Regions from separate parts of the Sporosarcina sp. OR05 genome, predicted to be linked through region 2. Evidence: predicted binding sites of a transcription regulator. Region 2 holds the regulator's gene; each other region holds the start of a gene.
What was found. Region 2 encodes LexA, which represses DNA repair genes until DNA is damaged. Its sites were predicted from a motif close to CGAACATATGTTCG; they were not measured.
Positions count from the first base shown of each region.

Region 1: a site for LexA is predicted at 1,210-1,223, ahead of NRI27_RS13960 (DUF6434 domain-containing protein). Genes of this name have one in related genera too.
Region 3: a site for LexA is predicted at 4,137-4,150, ahead of parE (DNA topoisomerase IV subunit B). Genes of this name have one in related genera too.

Region 1 is NZ_JANKJL010000011.1:22,592-28,060, reverse strand. It holds gene NRI27_RS13965 (recombinase family protein) at 1-332, shown strand, start outside; gene NRI27_RS13960 (DUF6434 domain-containing protein) at 594-1,175, opposite strand; gene NRI27_RS13955 (histidine kinase) at 1,409-2,242, opposite strand; gene NRI27_RS13950 (hypothetical protein) at 2,245-3,174, opposite strand; gene NRI27_RS13945 (diguanylate cyclase domain-containing protein) at 3,563-4,894, opposite strand; gene NRI27_RS13940 (cold-shock protein) at 5,293-5,469, shown strand, end outside.
Region 2 is NZ_JANKJL010000002.1:412,463-418,463, forward strand. It holds gene NRI27_RS06260 (trimeric intracellular cation channel family protein) at 263-871, opposite strand; gene NRI27_RS06265 (methionine gamma-lyase family protein) at 1,011-2,279, shown strand; gene lexA (transcriptional repressor LexA) at 2,330-2,950, opposite strand; gene yneA (cell division suppressor protein YneA) at 3,154-3,459, shown strand; gene NRI27_RS06280 (YneB family resolvase-like protein) at 3,459-4,124, shown strand; gene NRI27_RS06285 (DUF896 domain-containing protein) at 4,297-4,530, shown strand; gene tkt (transketolase) at 4,639-6,001, shown strand, end outside.
Region 3 is NZ_JANKJL010000012.1:36,782-42,782, reverse strand. It holds gene parC (DNA topoisomerase IV subunit A) at 1-2,155, opposite strand, end outside; gene parE (DNA topoisomerase IV subunit B) at 2,152-4,122, opposite strand; gene plsY (glycerol-3-phosphate 1-O-acyltransferase PlsY) at 4,396-4,998, shown strand; gene NRI27_RS14640 (HesB/YadR/YfhF family protein) at 5,032-5,325, shown strand; gene NRI27_RS14635 (C40 family peptidase) at 5,534-6,001, shown strand, end outside.

The DNA of each region.
Region 1 (5,469 bases), on a different contig from region 2:
TACGGCTCGCCGAACGCGATCAAATCACCATCCATTTCTTAGATGAGCAACTGACCAATCGCACCATCCAGCAACACACTTTCCTTCAGAGTGCTACATTTTTCATGAACATCCAATCGACCTTTTTAAGCCATTCTTCCACCTTCGCCTTACAAGAAGCAAAAGAACAAGGCAAATTGATCGGCCGCCCTCGGAAATCCGATGAGAATCTACAACGTGCGTTTGCAATGTACGACAGCAAAAAATACTCACTCTATGAGATCAAAGAAGCTACAGGCATCAGTAAATCCACATTGTACCGGTATTTAGACGATCGCTCTGCGGGGAATTAAATGCGTAAAAAAGGTACCACCTACCTCTTATATATGTAGGGTGGTACCTTTTTTAATTTCCTCTAAGACTAAATTGATGGTTCAAAACGTTAGACGTAGACTCTACTTTAATAAAATTTTTGAAAGTTATTCGGTGTGATGGTGAAGCCACTCTACAATTACAGAAAGTGAATGTTTATATTTTTAACAATTAAACTGTTTTAGCAATAAAAATCATTATTTTATTAAACGCAAAAATAACCATCTATCTTTATGTTATTCCTATATTTCTTGTTCATTCCCTGGAATATACTTATTACTCCCCGGTAGCCTTTTAATTGTATGCCAAGCTTCTATTGCATCTGCTCGACTCTTATGTTTGTTAGTGGGATCTGCAAAATAGTCTCTAGTGAACTGGTTGTATTCAAACTGTGAACCAATTTGCCTTTTATACGCCGGGTCTTTTTTTCGCTCTTCTTCTTCATGCCATGCGTTGACAACGTCCGAATAGGTCTTCCCTGCGTTTTCTCTAAAATAGTTTTGAATAAACGTTGAGAAATGAAAGTTCGGAATGACTGATTGAAAAAACGCTCGTACGGCTTGACTACAGCGGTGGTTATCCGAAATGATCGTGTCCAAACTGAGATTGGTATTCATCGCTTTCTTAGAAGGAGATTTTTCTTTCTGGATGGGTCTTTGAATTTCTCCTGTTTGCAAAAAGGCTGAAATTCTCTCCGTAAGCTCCATTTTCGATCCAGAAACACGCATTCCATTCTCTCTACAAAATGTTTGCAGCTCTTCTTTTAACCAATAATAATTGCGAAAATCTTGCGGGTATAACTCTTTGCTAAGTATCGGTCTCACGCAACGTACCTCCCTATCAAGTTACCATTATTATAGAACATTTGTTTGTTTTAGTCTTTGATAATACTCGTCAACGGTTGCTTTCATGCTATAGACTTGCTAAACCTACTTCAAACTAGTCCAGCACGGACAATACAATTTAGTGGGAGGATGATAGAAAACACCTCTTCGCTGCCTAGATGCTGGGTATTACCCACTTTTTAGCGAGAGGTGTTTTCAAATTTGAATATTATTTATTTCCCTATGTCATTCGGAACCATAAAGGATACCTTTGTCCCCTTATCTTTAACGCTTTCAATTTTTAGCCCTTGACCAAATTGATGTTTTAACCGAAGGTCCGTATTCAATAAACCAATGCCTGATTTATGACTAGCAGTTTTCTTCAATAACCCCTCTACTTTCGATTTCTCCATACCTACTCCATCATCTTCCACGCGTATTTCTATATGATTTTCCAATTGTGAAATACATATCGTTAACTGCCCACCTTCTGGACGATTCATAATGCCGTGATGAATCGCATTTTCCACGAGTGGTTGTATCGTTAGTGAAGGAATAATGACTTGTAAATCATCGTCTACCTCCCATTTAATGTGTAAGCGATCTGCAAATCTTTCCTTTTCAATGAGTAAATAGGCTCTGACTAGTTCCAGTTCATCTTCAAGTGGAGCAAGTTCATTCAAATCAGTAAACTTGAACTTCCCGCGTAGTAACTGGCTAAATGCTTCTAACACCTTTTGCATTCGATCAAGATCAATCTCACTTAATGCCATAATTGTATTCAAAGCATTAAATAAGAAATGGGGTTGAATTTGTGCCTGGAGCCAAGCTGCTTCGATTTGGAGTTTTTCCTGCATTGCTTTTTTTACACCCGCCAACGCTTGAACTCTTGATTTGAATTCCAATGCATCTACGGGTTTCTTGACATAATCATTGGCACCTGCCAAAAAACCATTTTCAATGTCTTTTGGTTGACTCCTCGCCGTTAATAACAAAATTGGAAGCTCCGTTAGTGAAAAACGTTCACGAATGCGCTTTGTTAAATCATATCCAGATATTATCGGCATCATCACACTAAAGATTGAATTTGCGGCTTCACACAATGGATCATCGCTAAACCAAATAGTATTAACAGTGAAAAAGACATTTTAAAAGAACCTGTGTAATCCATCTCGATATAGTGAAATAATACTTTTTCGTCGCCACCCATCAAATTCGAAACAGAACTTACAAGTAACATTAAAGCAAAGTAAAGAAGACGACGATCTCTAATACCAATTACAAATAATATACAAGCAAATAAAGCATGAATGATAAAAACAACTGCGGTAATCACTTGTAACAGCGTCGATAGTTTTACATCTGATAAGATGTTCTCTTCGTAACCGAATTTAATTGAACGAACGAGTCCACTTGAACGGGGGTCCACGAAGTTTGTTGCCTGTAAAACAATCTCTATAACACCCTCTTCATCCGCCCGAATAGAAGACGATACATATGGAACATTTAGTGCATGGGCATCTTCTTCATTGTCTGCAACCTCTCCCGATTTCCCCGAAAATAATCCATTAATATACAAGGCGGAGGAACTACGAATGCTTGGAACCTGCATTCCATATGTTTGGTTTTGATCAGGATTAACTAAAATGCGTAGATGATAAGAGCCATACCCATACGGACTATGGTCTCCTGGATTCAATACTTCTGACCAATCTCCCGGTGTTTGTATATAACGTTCTGTCACATTATCGCTTGCCCTCGGTATTGTTGTAATGTGTTCATAAGGGGAGAACCCCCACTCGCCATTCAGTGATAGGACTTTTCCATCCGAAAAATCCCACTCACGTAAATCAAGCACCCCATTCTCAATAATTGGCTGATCTCCTGTTTCGTTAAACGTATTAATCCACTGTAATCGAAAGCCTGTAAGTAGTAACGCAAATAAAAGAACAGCAACAACCATTGATCCTACACGCCATTTTTTCGTGATTTTCACCAATGAACTTCACCTCCTTAACAGTAAATTAGCTTTCTGATAATTTTTCCGAATCTTAATTTCTATTATAAAGAAGAAATTTCACTGTATGATGGTAAAAAAATCAATTTAAAAGGTTTGGGTTGCAGGCATTCAAACAAAAATAGCTTACTGAATGTGTTTCCCCATTCGGTAAGCTATTCTTGTGTTCCCCTTTACCTGGCAACCTCCAATTTATTACTTCGTTTTGCGACATACATCACTTGGTCCGCATGATGCATAAGTGTTTGTTCATCCTCACCATCTTCAGGAAATTGACTGATGCCAATGCTAAGCGCAACAGGTACATCAGGATGGGTTGTCGTTATATATTGTGAAAATGTTGATTGTAATTGTTCGATAAACTGACTTGTTAGCTGTTTGGAATGTACCTCTCGTAGGAAAAGAACAAATTCATCCCGCCTAAACGTGCAACATCTCCTGTATCCTTTACCGCATCTTGCAATATTTGTGCGGTAACTTGAAGCAGTTCATCCCCTACTTGATGACCATACGTATCATTTAACCTTTTGAAATTATCGATATCTATCAAAAGTAATGTAAGTGATTGCTGTTCATTTCGACATGTTTCCATTGCTGCTTCTAGTTGTTTAGTAAACAACCGCCGATTTGGTAAGCGCGTTAAGGCATCATGGTAAGCAAGAAATTCGATCTCCCTTTGATATTGTTTTTGCAACGTCACATCCTGGAAGATTAATAGAATATGCATCTGATTGTCCACCAGTATATAATCTGCATTGACGAGCAATAAAACTTCGACATCATTATTTGAAATACTCAGCGCATAATCTTTAATTTCTTTTTCGCTTAAAAGCTGTTCTTTTAACTGATCGTCTAGTAAAGCAAATAGTTGCTCTTGTCGAAGATTCAAGTTAGCAAGCAATTGTGTTGCTGCAGGATTTGCATCATGAATAATTCTTTTAAAGTCTAGAAGCAAAATAGCATTTGGATTTAAATGAAACAATTTTTCATATCGTTTATCGTACAAATTAAGAAAATCATGTTGTTTCATTATCCGGCGTAGAAAATAGCACCAAACGATACCGGCGTATATATAGGAATAGGGCGGCAGCATGTTTTCGTAATTTATAAAGCCCAATACAATATTTAATATAATTGCTACCCAAACCCCGACGATCAGTTGTTGGTAGATTGCCCGTTGTTCTTCAAGTTTCGTCCTATATTTTGCAATTACTAAAGGGATTAAGTAGAGAAAATCTATGATCGTACCAATGGTCATGACAATGTAATAGTTCATATTGTAAATTGGATATTTCCATATTCCCACTTCAAAAAAGTCTTGTGTATAAGTCAAGTTAGCACCAGTGAAAATATTTAAAATAACAAAAATCAGAGGTACATAAAAGATGTACGGATACAGAAAACGAGGCCACTTCGTATAAAGACCTGTAAATTTGATAAGAAAGTGAAAACATAAACCAGGAATAATTGTACCTACACTACTTAGCCAAAGAGCAGATAGAATAGGGCTATACTCTATCGGAACCTGATTTCTCACATACTCTTCTACGAATAATAATATAAAGCAAACGGCAATAAGGCTTAGTAAAATGTGTTCTGTTTTTCTTTTATTGCGAAGAAGAATATCCGTTGCCATATAGGTCAAAAATAAAATTGGTAGTAAGTGGGTCATCATCAATAGTATTGCCTCGTTCAATTCCATGCATCCAATGTCCTCCTTTCATCATAAATGAAACTCTATAGTAAACGATCCCACAATTCACTTCCCTAATATTAAAATTTTCCGAAAAAATTATGTATGGGTTTTATTGAAGTCAGGGGTCTATCCCTGTTCATTATGCACCATTCACTATAAATTTAGCTATCTACGATTATATCATTCATAATGTTTTGCTAGAAGCTAATTAATACTACTATTAGAAATCATCCTCTACATCTTCCTTACATAGCAACCCACCCCAAAATGTGAGATAATCAATCCAACAGAACGAACGTACTACAGATCAATTGAGGTGCTCCGATGTAACTGGCGCACACTCAGTCAGAATATCAAACAGCTATGGGTCAACTCGTTGAACAGCAAAGGAAGGACGAATTGATATGAAACGAGAGGGAATTGTTAAGTGGTATAAAGAAGATAAAGGCTATGGTCGCATTATGCTTGACGGGGAAGATGGGAATCACGTTTTTGTTCACTTCAGCGCGATTTCTCCTGATAATGAAGCTTTCAATAATGGATTTAGATATCTTATACAAGGTCAACGGGTTTCTTTTGAC
Region 2 (6,001 bases):
GGTCTCAACATTCGCGCTACAATCCCGCAGGAGTCGGCCTTTTTCCGCTCCGACTCACTCAAGAATTTGGAAAGAAAAATTGGAAAAATATAAAAAAACTGCATGACGGCGAATTAGCCATAATGCAGTTTTTTTATGTTATGTCCCAGCCTCTTCGTTCTTTTTATAGAATCAGTAAGCAACTATATATTGTATTGAGCTGGTATTTGATCGCCACTGAGTTTGAAGAACTATACACTTATGTGGATCTTCAAGATGTTTGCTATTGTTCATTCGTAACCTTTCCATGTGGAAGCTTCCAGTGGAATAAAAAAGAGAGGATACGTAACGTGGCGGTTGCTACAAGTAAAGCATACAAGGCAAGATCATTTTGGTAAAACCCGATTGCAACAATGAAACCAGCAGCTGCAGCCCACACTGCGTAAATATCATCTTTAAAGATTAATGGTTTACGCCCCGCAAGAACATCTCGGATGACACCGCCTCCTGCTCCCGTCAAAACTGCTGCAACCATTACAGCCGCAATAGAAAGGTCCATCTTTACAGCGAGCATCGCTCCTTGAATCGCAAAGGCTGCTAAACCAATTGCATCGAAATAAGTGCCCCATCGATTCCAATGGCTAATGACAGATTTGGAGAAATAAAAAATTAACAAAATGGACAACGTTGCGACGCCGAAAAGGAAATTCTGATCCCATAACACAGATACGGGAACACCTATTACGACATTCCGTAATGCACCACCACCAAAAGCGGTGACCATCCCTAATATGTAAACACCAAAAATATCGTAATCTTCTTCTAACGCAACGAATGCTCCTGAAATCGCAAAAGCAACCGTACCAATAAAGCTAAATACTTCCCAAGCCAATGAATTCCCTCCCTAAACTAAAACCTCTCATAGTATATACGATTCCTACGTAATTTTCTAATGGCGATTCATTCTTGAACTATTTCCTCAGACTGATAAGATAATGAGGGGACTACACGTAGGAAAGAGGAAATCAATTATGTTAATTGAGCAATTTACTGAAGAAATCGAAGACCGAGCGGAGAAGACTGAAGAGAACATCCAAATCTATTTTAAAGCTGCCGAGAAAGTGGCTTTCCATAACCAACGTAAAGTGTTAGCGGCATTTAGAAAAAATCGCGTCAGTGACTTTCATTTAACGGGTTCGACCGGATACGGGTATGATGACGATGGACGGGATGTGCTGGAACAGGTGTATGCAGATGTCTTTGGCGCAGCGGCATGCCTTGTTCGAAATCAAATTATTTCTGGTACACATGCAATTTCATTAAGCCTATTTGGAGTACTTCGCCCAGGTGATGAATTACTCTATATCACAGGCAAGCCTTATGACACATTAGACTCTATCGTGTCAGGGGGAGATGAAGATACAGGTTCTCTTTCCGATTACGGCATTACTTATCAACATGTACCATTGACTGAAAATGGTTCCGTTAATTTTGAAGAAGTGAAAAAAGCGATTCATGCATCTACAAAAATGATTGGCATTCAACGATCAAAAGGCTATGCAGACCGTCCATCGTTCAGCATTGCTGAAATTAAGGAAATGATTGCTTTTGTAAAAGGAATTCGCGAAGATTTAATCGTTTTCGTTGATAATTGTTATGGGGAATTTGTGGAGAAGCAGGAACCGGTTGAAGTAGGAGCCGATTTGATGGCTGGTTCACTGATAAAAAACCCTGGCGGAGGGCTTGCGAGAACTGGTGGTTATATTGCAGGTCGGGCAGACTTAGTGAAGAAATGTGCGTACCGGATGACTTCTCCTGGAATTGGTGCGGAAGCGGGTGCGTCACTTGATACTTTATTAGAAATGTATCAAGGTTTCTTCTTAGCACCTCATGTCGTGAGTCAGTCGGTGAAAGGTGCGTTATTTACAGCAGCTTTTCTAGAAAGTTATGGATTTGATACGACACCACATGTCTCCAATCCGCGAACAGACCTCATTCAATCTGTCAATTTCGCAACCGCTGAACAAATGATCGCTTTTTGTAAAACGATTCAAGAAAACTCGCCGATCAATGCGCATTATTCGCCAGAACCTTCATACATGCCTGGCTATAGAGATGATGTCATTATGGCTGCTGGGACGTTTATACAAGGATCCAGCATCGAACTGACGGCTGATGGCCCGATTCGACCGCCTTATACAGCTTATATTCAAGGTGGTTTAACATATGAACATGTAAAAGCGGCAGTTATGTCTTCCATGCAAAAATTACTACTCGATCAGATGATTCAACCAAAATAATAGAAAAGAGGATGTCCACTGTCGGTAGCGACTCGGACATCCTCTTTTTATTAATGAATTTGACGATAGACGCCCACAACTTTTCCGAGTATGGAAACGTGATTGACGATGATTGGTTCCATCGATTCATTTTCAGGCTGTAAGCGGAAGTAATCCTTTTCTTTAAAAAACCGTTTGACTGTCGCTTCATCTTCTTCTGTCATAGCGACGACAATTTCACCATTCGTTGCAGTATGTTGCTGTTTTACAACAACGTAGTCTCCATTTAAGATCCCAGCTTCAATCATACTGTCTCCAACAATTTCAAGCATGAACAAATTATCATCAGAGGCACCATATGTATCAGGTAAAGGGAAATATTCTTCAATATTTTCAATCGCAGTGATGGGAAGACCGGCAGTAACTTTTCCGACAAGTGGAACATGTAGGACTCCGCCTTTCATCGAATCAAGTCCCTCAGGATCCAATATTTCAATTGCTCGCGGTTTTGTAGGGTCTCTACGAATATAGCCTTTGCTTTCCAATCTTGCTAAATGTCCATGGACAGTTGAACTAGAAGCTAATCCGACAGCCTCTCCGATCTCCCGCACGGAAGGAGGATATCCTTTCGATTTCACTTCATCTTTAATGAAATCCAAAATATCCTGTTGCCTTTTCGACATTTTTTTCATCTTTCCACCCCTCCATTTTTACGTAAAAAAGAATGTACTCTTGTACGAACAGAAATTCGTAACCAATGTTATTTCTTATCATAAGTATAACAGGTGTTCGGATGTTTAGCAAACAAAGGTTCGAAAGATTTGTTGACATGCGAAAAAACCTGTCCTATAATGGGAACAAGTATTCCGAACAAACATTCTTGGAGGGGTTAAATGTGACGCTAGTTAAAAAATACGGCTACATACTTTCAATTATCTTACTAAGTTCGACATTCACTTTATTCTTTGTTTTAAAAGAAACACAAGAGAGTACAATTGTTGAAGTAGAAGTTGTGCAAGGGGACACGCTATGGGGATTGGCACAAAAACATAGACCGAACGAAAAGCCAGACAAGTGGATTAAAGAAGTGATGAATTTAAATAATATGCATTCTACTTTGATAAAAAGCGGAGATACGCTAAAATTACCAGGAACGATACAGTCTACGGACGACAATCTAACGGAGTTGGCAGGTGAATAATGTTGACATCTCAATTGAAGACTTGTGTCCTTTATTGCAGAGTAAGTACTGAAAAAGATTCACAAGAAGCTTCATTGGCTAGACAAGAAGAGGAACTTCAACAACTTGCTAAGAAGATGAACCTACAAGTAGTCCATGTTTTTAAAGAAAAGCATAGTGGTTTTGATATGGATCGTGAAGGATTATTGGATTTACTAGACTGTATCCGAAATGAGGCTATCGATACGCTTTTAGTACAAGATGAAACAAGGCTTGGTAGGGGAAATGCAAGAGTTGCAATTTTACATCTTCTTATGAAAATGAATACGACTGTCATTACAAACCATGATAGTGGTCCAATGAAATTAAACGAGATGGATCACATGCTACTTGAGATTTTAGCGATTGTTGAAGAATACCAACGAAAGCTTCATAACGCTAAAATACGTAGAGGCATGAAACGTGCTGTGCGTGATGGTTATCGGCCAGAAGATAATTTAAAAAACAAAGGGAATGTAGAAGGGCGAGAGCGAATTGACGTTCCTTTGACAGAAATTGTGTCCTTACGCAAGAAAGGACTCACTTTTGAAGAGATTGCTGGTGTATTACGAGGACTTGGCCACAACGTGAGCAAAGCGACTGTACATAGACGATATAAAGAATATGAAGTTGAGCAGGAAGGCTGATAAAATGCACTTCCTGCTTATTTTGATTACTAAACAATGAAGAGTGTTCTGCTTCTAAAAGTGTGCATAGTAGTGCTAAAATAAGAAACGGTGGAGAAAAATAAAGAACATGGTCATTGTTAACCTGCAATTAGCTGTAGGTACACATAAGATAAAGGATAGGAGGAATTCAATGTTATCACCAGATAAGATTCAACGAATTAACGAGTTGTCCAAAAAGTCAAAAACAGTTGGATTGACATTGGAAGAAGCGAAAGAACAAACACAACTTCGGAAAGAATACTTGGAAACGTTTCGTACTTCAATGCGAGAAACAATCGAAAATGTGAAAGTTATTGATCCAGAAGGTAATGATGTTACACCTGAAAAAGTGAAAGAAGCCCGTAATCCTAAATATCTGCAGTGAGCAGATGACGATGACGGATTGTAATTCACTTCTAAATTGACTACACTATAGTAGGAAATAGAAACAGGCTTCTAACAAAAGATACAGTACGGGAAAGGATGTTTTTGAATGACCGAAACTATCGATCAACTTGCTATTAACACGATTCGAACACTCTCCATTGATGCAATCGAGAAAGCGAATTCTGGCCACCCTGGATTACCGATGGGTGCTGCTCCGATGGCTTACACGCTATGGACAAAACATATGCACCATAACCCTTCAAATCCGGATTGGTTCAACCGTGATCGCTTTGTCTTATCTGCAGGTCATGGTTCCATGTTGCTTTATAGCTTATTGCATTTAAGCGGATATGGATTGCCAATGGAGGAGTTGAAGAACTTCAGACAATGGGATTCCAAAACGCCTGGCCACCCTGAATATGGCCATACAGTAGGTGTAGAAGCGACGACCGGTCCACTTGGGCAAGGTATTGGAATGGCTGTAGGAATGGCAATGGCAGAAAAGCATCTGTCAGCTGTCTACAATCGACCTGGCTTCAACGTTGTTGACCATTACACATATGCACTATGTGGCGATGGTGATTTAATGGAAGGTGTAGCTGCTGAAGCAATTTCGTTAGCTGGTCACCTCCAACTGAATAAACTAATTGTCTTATATGACAGTAATGATATTTCGCTTGACGGCGACTTAGAAATGTCCTTCACTGAAAATATTAAAAAGCGCTTTGAATCTTACGACTGGAATTATATTCGTGTAGAAGATGGCAATGCTATCGACAGCGTCTCAAAAGCAATAGAAGCGGCCAAAGGAAATACAGGTGGCCCAACGTTAATTGAAGTGAAAACGGTTATTGGCTATGGTTCGCCGAACAAGTCAGGCAAAGCGGATGTTCATGGTGCGCCACTTGGTGAAGATGAAATGAAGCTTACAAAAGAATATTACAAGTGGACGTATGAGGAAGATTTTTCAGTTCCTGAAGGCGTATATGAAACATTTAAACAAGCGACAGATGAATTAGGTGTTAAAAAAGAACAACAATGGAACGAGCTGTTTGCGAAATATGAAAGCGAACATGCGGATCTTGCAGAACAATTAAAAACAGCGATTTCCGGTGACATGCCTGCTTCGCTTTTAGAAGCAATGCCTGTGTATGAAGAAGGAACATCCCATGCGACACGTTCTGCTTCAGGAGATGCAATTAATGCAATTGCAAAAGTCGTTCCTTCATTCTTTGGTGGAAGTGCGGACTTGGCTGGCTCTAACAAGACAACGATTAAAGGCGCAGGCGACTTCTTGGCAAACGATTACAGCGGGCGTAATATTTGGTTCGGTGTACGCGAATTTGCAATGGGAACTGCACTAAACGGTATGGCGTTACACGGTGGTTTACATGTATTCGGCGGTACGTTCTTTGTATTTAGTGATTACGTGAGACCAGCAATTAGACTGTCTGCATTGATGGGCTTGC
Region 3 (6,001 bases), on a different contig from region 2:
TGCGTTTAATGGATCCTCGTTGTGTTCCAATGACGATGGATTCCGCTTCATCACGCAGTACGAGCATGGAAACAAGCTTATCGCCAGACTTTAAGTTAATGCCTTTAACACCTGAAGTACGAACGCCAGTAATCGATAACTCCGTTAAAGAGAAGCGTAATGCATAAGCTTGTTCCGTGAAGAGAATAACATCTTCCTCGCCTGTTACAAGCTGTACATTCGTCATTTTGTCGCCTTTCTTCAAGTTCATCGCTTTGAAAGTCCTTGAATAGCGTTGTACTTGGAAGTCGGCTAACTTGGATAGTTTTATGTTTCCATTGTCTGCTACTGTGAGAACAGCTGTTTGCTCGTCGAAACTTTCGATGCCGATTGCTGCAATGATCTCTTCGTTCGGTTCTAAGGAAATGATACTTGAAATATGTTGGCCTAGATCTCTCCATCGAATATCCGGTAATTCATGTACAGGTTGATATAAATAATTACCGAGTGAAGTGAACAATAGCAAATGATGCTGTGTGTTCATGACTGCTTCAAGTAAACTATAATCAGAATCCTTCATTTCCTGGCCAGTGCCGTTTGACGCGCTGTACGAACGCATGCTCGTGCGCTTCACGTAACCATCTTTCGTTACAGACACGACAACTTCTTCACTAGGAACGAGGATATCAAGGTCTACTTTAATACTTTCAATCTTTTCTTCGATGACCGATCTACGTTGTTCAGAGAATTGCTTCCGAATTTCCATCAGTTCTTTCTTAATGACGGAAGCTAACTTCTTCTCACTTGTTAAGATGGCGTTCAACTTTTCGATCAGTTTCCGTAGCTCTTCATCTTCTTTACGAAGCTCAGTTATATCCGTATTCGTTAAGCGGTACAACTGTAGGGAAACAATTGCTTCCGCCTGTACTTCTGTAAACGAAAACTTTGTAATTAAGTTGTTTTTTGCATCCCGTTTATCTGCTGAAGCCCGAATCGTTTTAATGACTTCATCCAAAATGGACAAAGCTTTTATTAATCCTTCAACAATGTGTAAACGGTCTTTTGCTTTCTGGATATCATACGTCGATCTTCTCGTTACGACTTCTTTTTGATGATCAATATACGCATCTAGCAGCATCGGTAATGACATAAGTGTAGGTCGACGATTTGAAATGCCGACCATATTAAAATTATACGTAATTTGCAAATCTGTGTTTTTTAATAAATACTGTAAAATCGCATTGCCGTCCATATCTTTCTTCAACTCAACAACAATACGGAGACCAGAACGATCTGATTCATCACGTACATCGGCAATTCCATCAAGCTTACGATCGACTCGAAGTTCATCCATTTTCTTGACGAGGTTTGCTTTATTGACATCATACGGAATTTCAGTGATGACAATTTGTGACTTACCGGCTTTTAATTGCTCAATTTCTGATTTCGCACGAATGACAAAACGTCCTCGTCCCGTTTCATATGCGGTTTTGATACCATCCGTTCCTTGGATAATCGCACCTGTCGGGAAATCAGGACCTTTCAATACTGTCATTAATTCATCTACAGATACCGTAGGATCATCCATGCGCATCAATACAGCGTCGATCACTTCATGCAAAGCATGCGGTGGAATGTCTGTCGCATACCCTGCAGAAATCCCCGTAGAGCCGTTGACGAGCAAATTAGGAAAACGAGACGGTAAAACAGTCGGCTCCGGTTCTGTATCGTCAAAGTTCGGCACGAATTCAACCGTATCTTTGTTAATATCACGGAGCATTTCAGAAGCAATTGCGGATAGTCTTGCTTCTGTATACCGCATTGCAGCTGCCGAATCGCCGTCTACCGAACCATTGTTCCCATGCATATCAATCATCAGATGGCGAAGTTTCCATTCCTGACTCATCCGTACCATCGCATCGTAAACAGACGTATCACCGTGCGGATGGTAGTTACCGATTACATTCCCCACGGTTTTTGCAGATTTACGAAAGGCTTTATCGTGCGTATTTCCTTCATGGAACATTGCATATAAAATCCTTCTTTGTACGGGTTTCAAGCCATCTCGTGCATCTGGTAGTGCTCGATCTTGAATGATGTATTTACTATATCGACCAAAACGATCCCCGATTACTTCTTCTAGCGGCAGATCTTGGTACCGTTCAGTTGAAGTCATTCAAAGTCCCCCTCAACATGCAAAAATTCATTCTCAAGTATATTCTTTTCTTCTGTACCGAAGTCCACGTTACTTTCAATCCATTTTCTACGTGGCTCGACTTTATCTCCCATTAACGTCGTCACACGTCTTTCCGATTGTGCGCCGTCTTCAATCGTTACACGAATCAGCGTACGTGTATCAGGATTCATCGTCGTTTCCCATAGCTGATCGGCATTCATTTCACCAAGACCTTTATAGCGTTGGAGCATATACCCTCTACCAATTTTCTTGATTGCTTCGTCAAGGTCAGCTTCTGTCCACGCATAAGCGATTTGTTCTTTCTTGCCTGTCCCTTTGAAGACTTTATAAAGAGGTGGCAGTGCAATGTATACTTTTCCTGCTTCGATTAATGGTTTCATATAACGATAGAAAAACGTTAGCAAAAGGACTTGGATATGGGCACCATCTGTATCGGCATCCGTCATGATGATTACTTTGTCATACGCAATATCATCCAATTGAAAATCGGCTCCTACGCCGCCACCAATCGCGTGAATAATCGTATTGATTTCCTCGTTCTTCATGATGTCTTCAAGCTTCGCCTTTTCGGTATTAATGACTTTACCACGTAACGGCAAAATAGCTTGGAATGTCCGGTCTCTACCTTGTTTCGCAGAACCGCCTGCTGAATCACCCTCGACAAGATACAATTCGTTTTTCGAAGCGTTTCTTGACTGTGCAGGCGTCAGCTTACCTGTGAGAAGTGTATCTGACCGTTTACGTTTTTTCCCTGAACGAGCATCTTCACGGGCTTTACGTGCTGCCTCACGAGCTTGTTGTGCACGAATCGCTTTTCGGATCAGACTCGCGCTCAATTCCGCATTTTCTTCCAAGAAATAAAGAAGGTGCTGAGAAATGATGGCGTCTGTCGCCGTACGGGCTTCACTCGTACCAAGCTTCCCTTTCGTCTGTCCTTCAAACTGTAGAATTTCTTCAGGAATACGGACAGACACAATCGCAGATATCCCTTCACGAATATCCGAACCGTCCAAATTCTTATCCTTTTCCTTTAAGATGCCTGTCTTGCGCGCATATTCATTAAACACGCGCGTCATCGCACTTTTCGCTCCTGTTTCGTGCGTACCGCCATCTTTCGTCCTTACGTTATTGACGAACGATAAAATGGTTTCTGAGTAGCCATCACTGAATTGAAATGCATATTCAACTTCAATTCCGTCAGCCTCACCTTCAAGATAAGCGACTTCATGCAAGACATCTTTTTCTTCGTTCAAATATGCGATGAACGCTTGAATGCCCGTTTCATAATGAAATACGTCGTGTTTATCGGAACCTTCTTCTGTTAAGACGATCTTTAAGCCTTTTAGAAGAAAAGCTGATTCTCTTAACCGTTCTGCTAAAATTTCGTATTGGTATTTCACTGTAGAAAACATGGTTGGATCCGGTTTGAAATGAATCAACGTACCCGTTTCTTTCGTCGTTCCGATTTCTTCTAACGTCGTTACAGGCTTACCGCCACGTTCAAATCGTTGGCGGAACTTTTTTCCGTCACGGCAGATCGTCACTTCTAGCCATTCGGAAAGCGCATTTACTACTGATGCACCTACACCATGTAAACCGCCACTCGTTTTATAGCCACCTTGGCCAAATTTCCCGCCAGCATGCAAAACTGTCAAAATAACTTCCGTCGTCGGTTTTCCGGTTTTATGCATTCCGGTCGGCATCCCACGCCCGTAGTCACGTACGCCGATGCTGCCGTCCTCGTGTAATGTCACATGTACTTCTGATCCGTAGCCGGCAAGTGCTTCGTCAACCGCATTGTCGACGATTTCATACACGAGGTGGTGCAGTCCCCTCGAATCCGTCGAACCGATATACATACCAGGTCTCTTTCTAACTGCTTCGAGTCCTTCGAGTACCTGAATGGAATCATCATCATACGTATAAACTTCTTCTTTCTTCGTCAAATCGCAACCCCCATCAAACGAATGTTCTCTTTGTTAAATATCTGTTATCGTAACGCTTCCTCTAAATGTTGTCAAATCAACGTTTCAAGAAGCTCGCTCAATTAATTGTATAGAAGAAACCGCTTTATTGCAATTACATGAGGAAAATGTTAGCACAACGTTAAAAAGTTCACGTGATTTTTTACCGTGTAGGTGACCAAATTACGTGCATTGTCGGTTTCCCTAACTTCTGCTACACTTATTGTATTGAATTACGCTATAAAGGGGAGCATTATGGACATTTTTTTACTAATTTTGAGCGCATATTTGCTCGGATCCATTCCATCTGCATTATGGATTGGCAAAGTCTTTTACAATACGGATGTACGCGAACATGGAAGCGGAAATTTAGGCGCCACGAATACATTTCGCGTATTAGGGAAAACAGCTGGTCTTATCGTTACGATCATTGATATTTTAAAAGGAACTGCTGCAGTTCTTATCACATTTATCCCGTTTTTCAGCTCGACAGGCATCCATCCCCTTTTCATCGGCTTTTTTGCGGTCATCGGACATATCTTTCCGATCTTCGCGAAATTCAAAGGTGGAAAAGCGGTTGCAACATCAGGGGGTGTCTTACTCGGTTATAACTGGCCAATTTTCATCATTGTACTTCTGACGTTTCTGTTGGCACTCAAAATGACGAAAATGGTTTCTCTCTCATCAATGATCGTTGCGGTCGTCGGTTTCGTGTACTGTATTGCCTACTATGTGTGGACAGGAGATTTCTATTTAATGATTGTCGTTGGATTGATGGGCATTTTCATCTTTTACCGACACCGTGCAAATATCGGCCGCATTAAAGCCGGAACTGAACCGAAAGTAAAATGGTTGTAAGAATAAGCACGACACTTGAAAGGTGGATGCATGATGCAAATCGTAATTTCTGACGAGGCACTACGCTGGTTTAAACAGGATATGGATGCAGAACATGGGGATGCCATCAAGTTTTTTGCACGTTACGGTGGCTCAAGTCCGTTACATGAAGGTTTCTCATTAGGTGTTACAAAAGAACAACCAGATGACGTATATGTGCAAATTGAAAAAGAAGGCATTCTATTTTATGTTGAAAAGCGCGACCATTGGTTTTTTGATGAACATGATTTGCATGTACTTGTCGATTCTGCATTGAACGAACTTACGTATACATACAAAAAAGCGTGATAGCGATGAGCTACACGTTTTTTTGTTCCGTAATTTACCTATTTTTCGTTGTAATGTAATTGTAAAAAAGCTGGATGAACGTATAACTACCAGTTGTTTTCGAAAACCCTACCGAAGAATGGCGAATATTCCCTCCAAAAATGGATTGTAAATCATGCTACGATCGTTTTCGAAGCGAACAAATCTTTTTCTTGGAGGTCAGTATCAGATGAAAAGACAACTACTTTCTGCAGCACTTGTTACTTGTTTGAGTGTTAGTTCATTCGCAGTTCCAGCGTTAGACCAAACAACTACAGTATCAGCTGCTACGCTCACTACGCAAGCTAGTCAACAAACGGTCAATGCAAAAGCAGACCAGCTCATAAATACAGCTAAAAGCCTGATCGGCAAAGCGACTTACAGTACAGCGGTATATAAGCCTACATACCCTTACAAATTCTCTTGTGCAACATTCTTGATGTATGTATTTGAGGAAAATGGTGTCGATTTAGCAACTTATAATGAAAATTACATGATGCAACAAGGAACACCTGTCGCAAAAGGACAATGGCAAAAAGGAGATCTTCTTTTCTTTAAAAGCAAAACAACAGGTACAGATCCCGACCACGTTGCCATGTACATCGGAGATAACAAAGTCATTCATATGGCTGATTCCAAACAGAACATCGTTATTTCT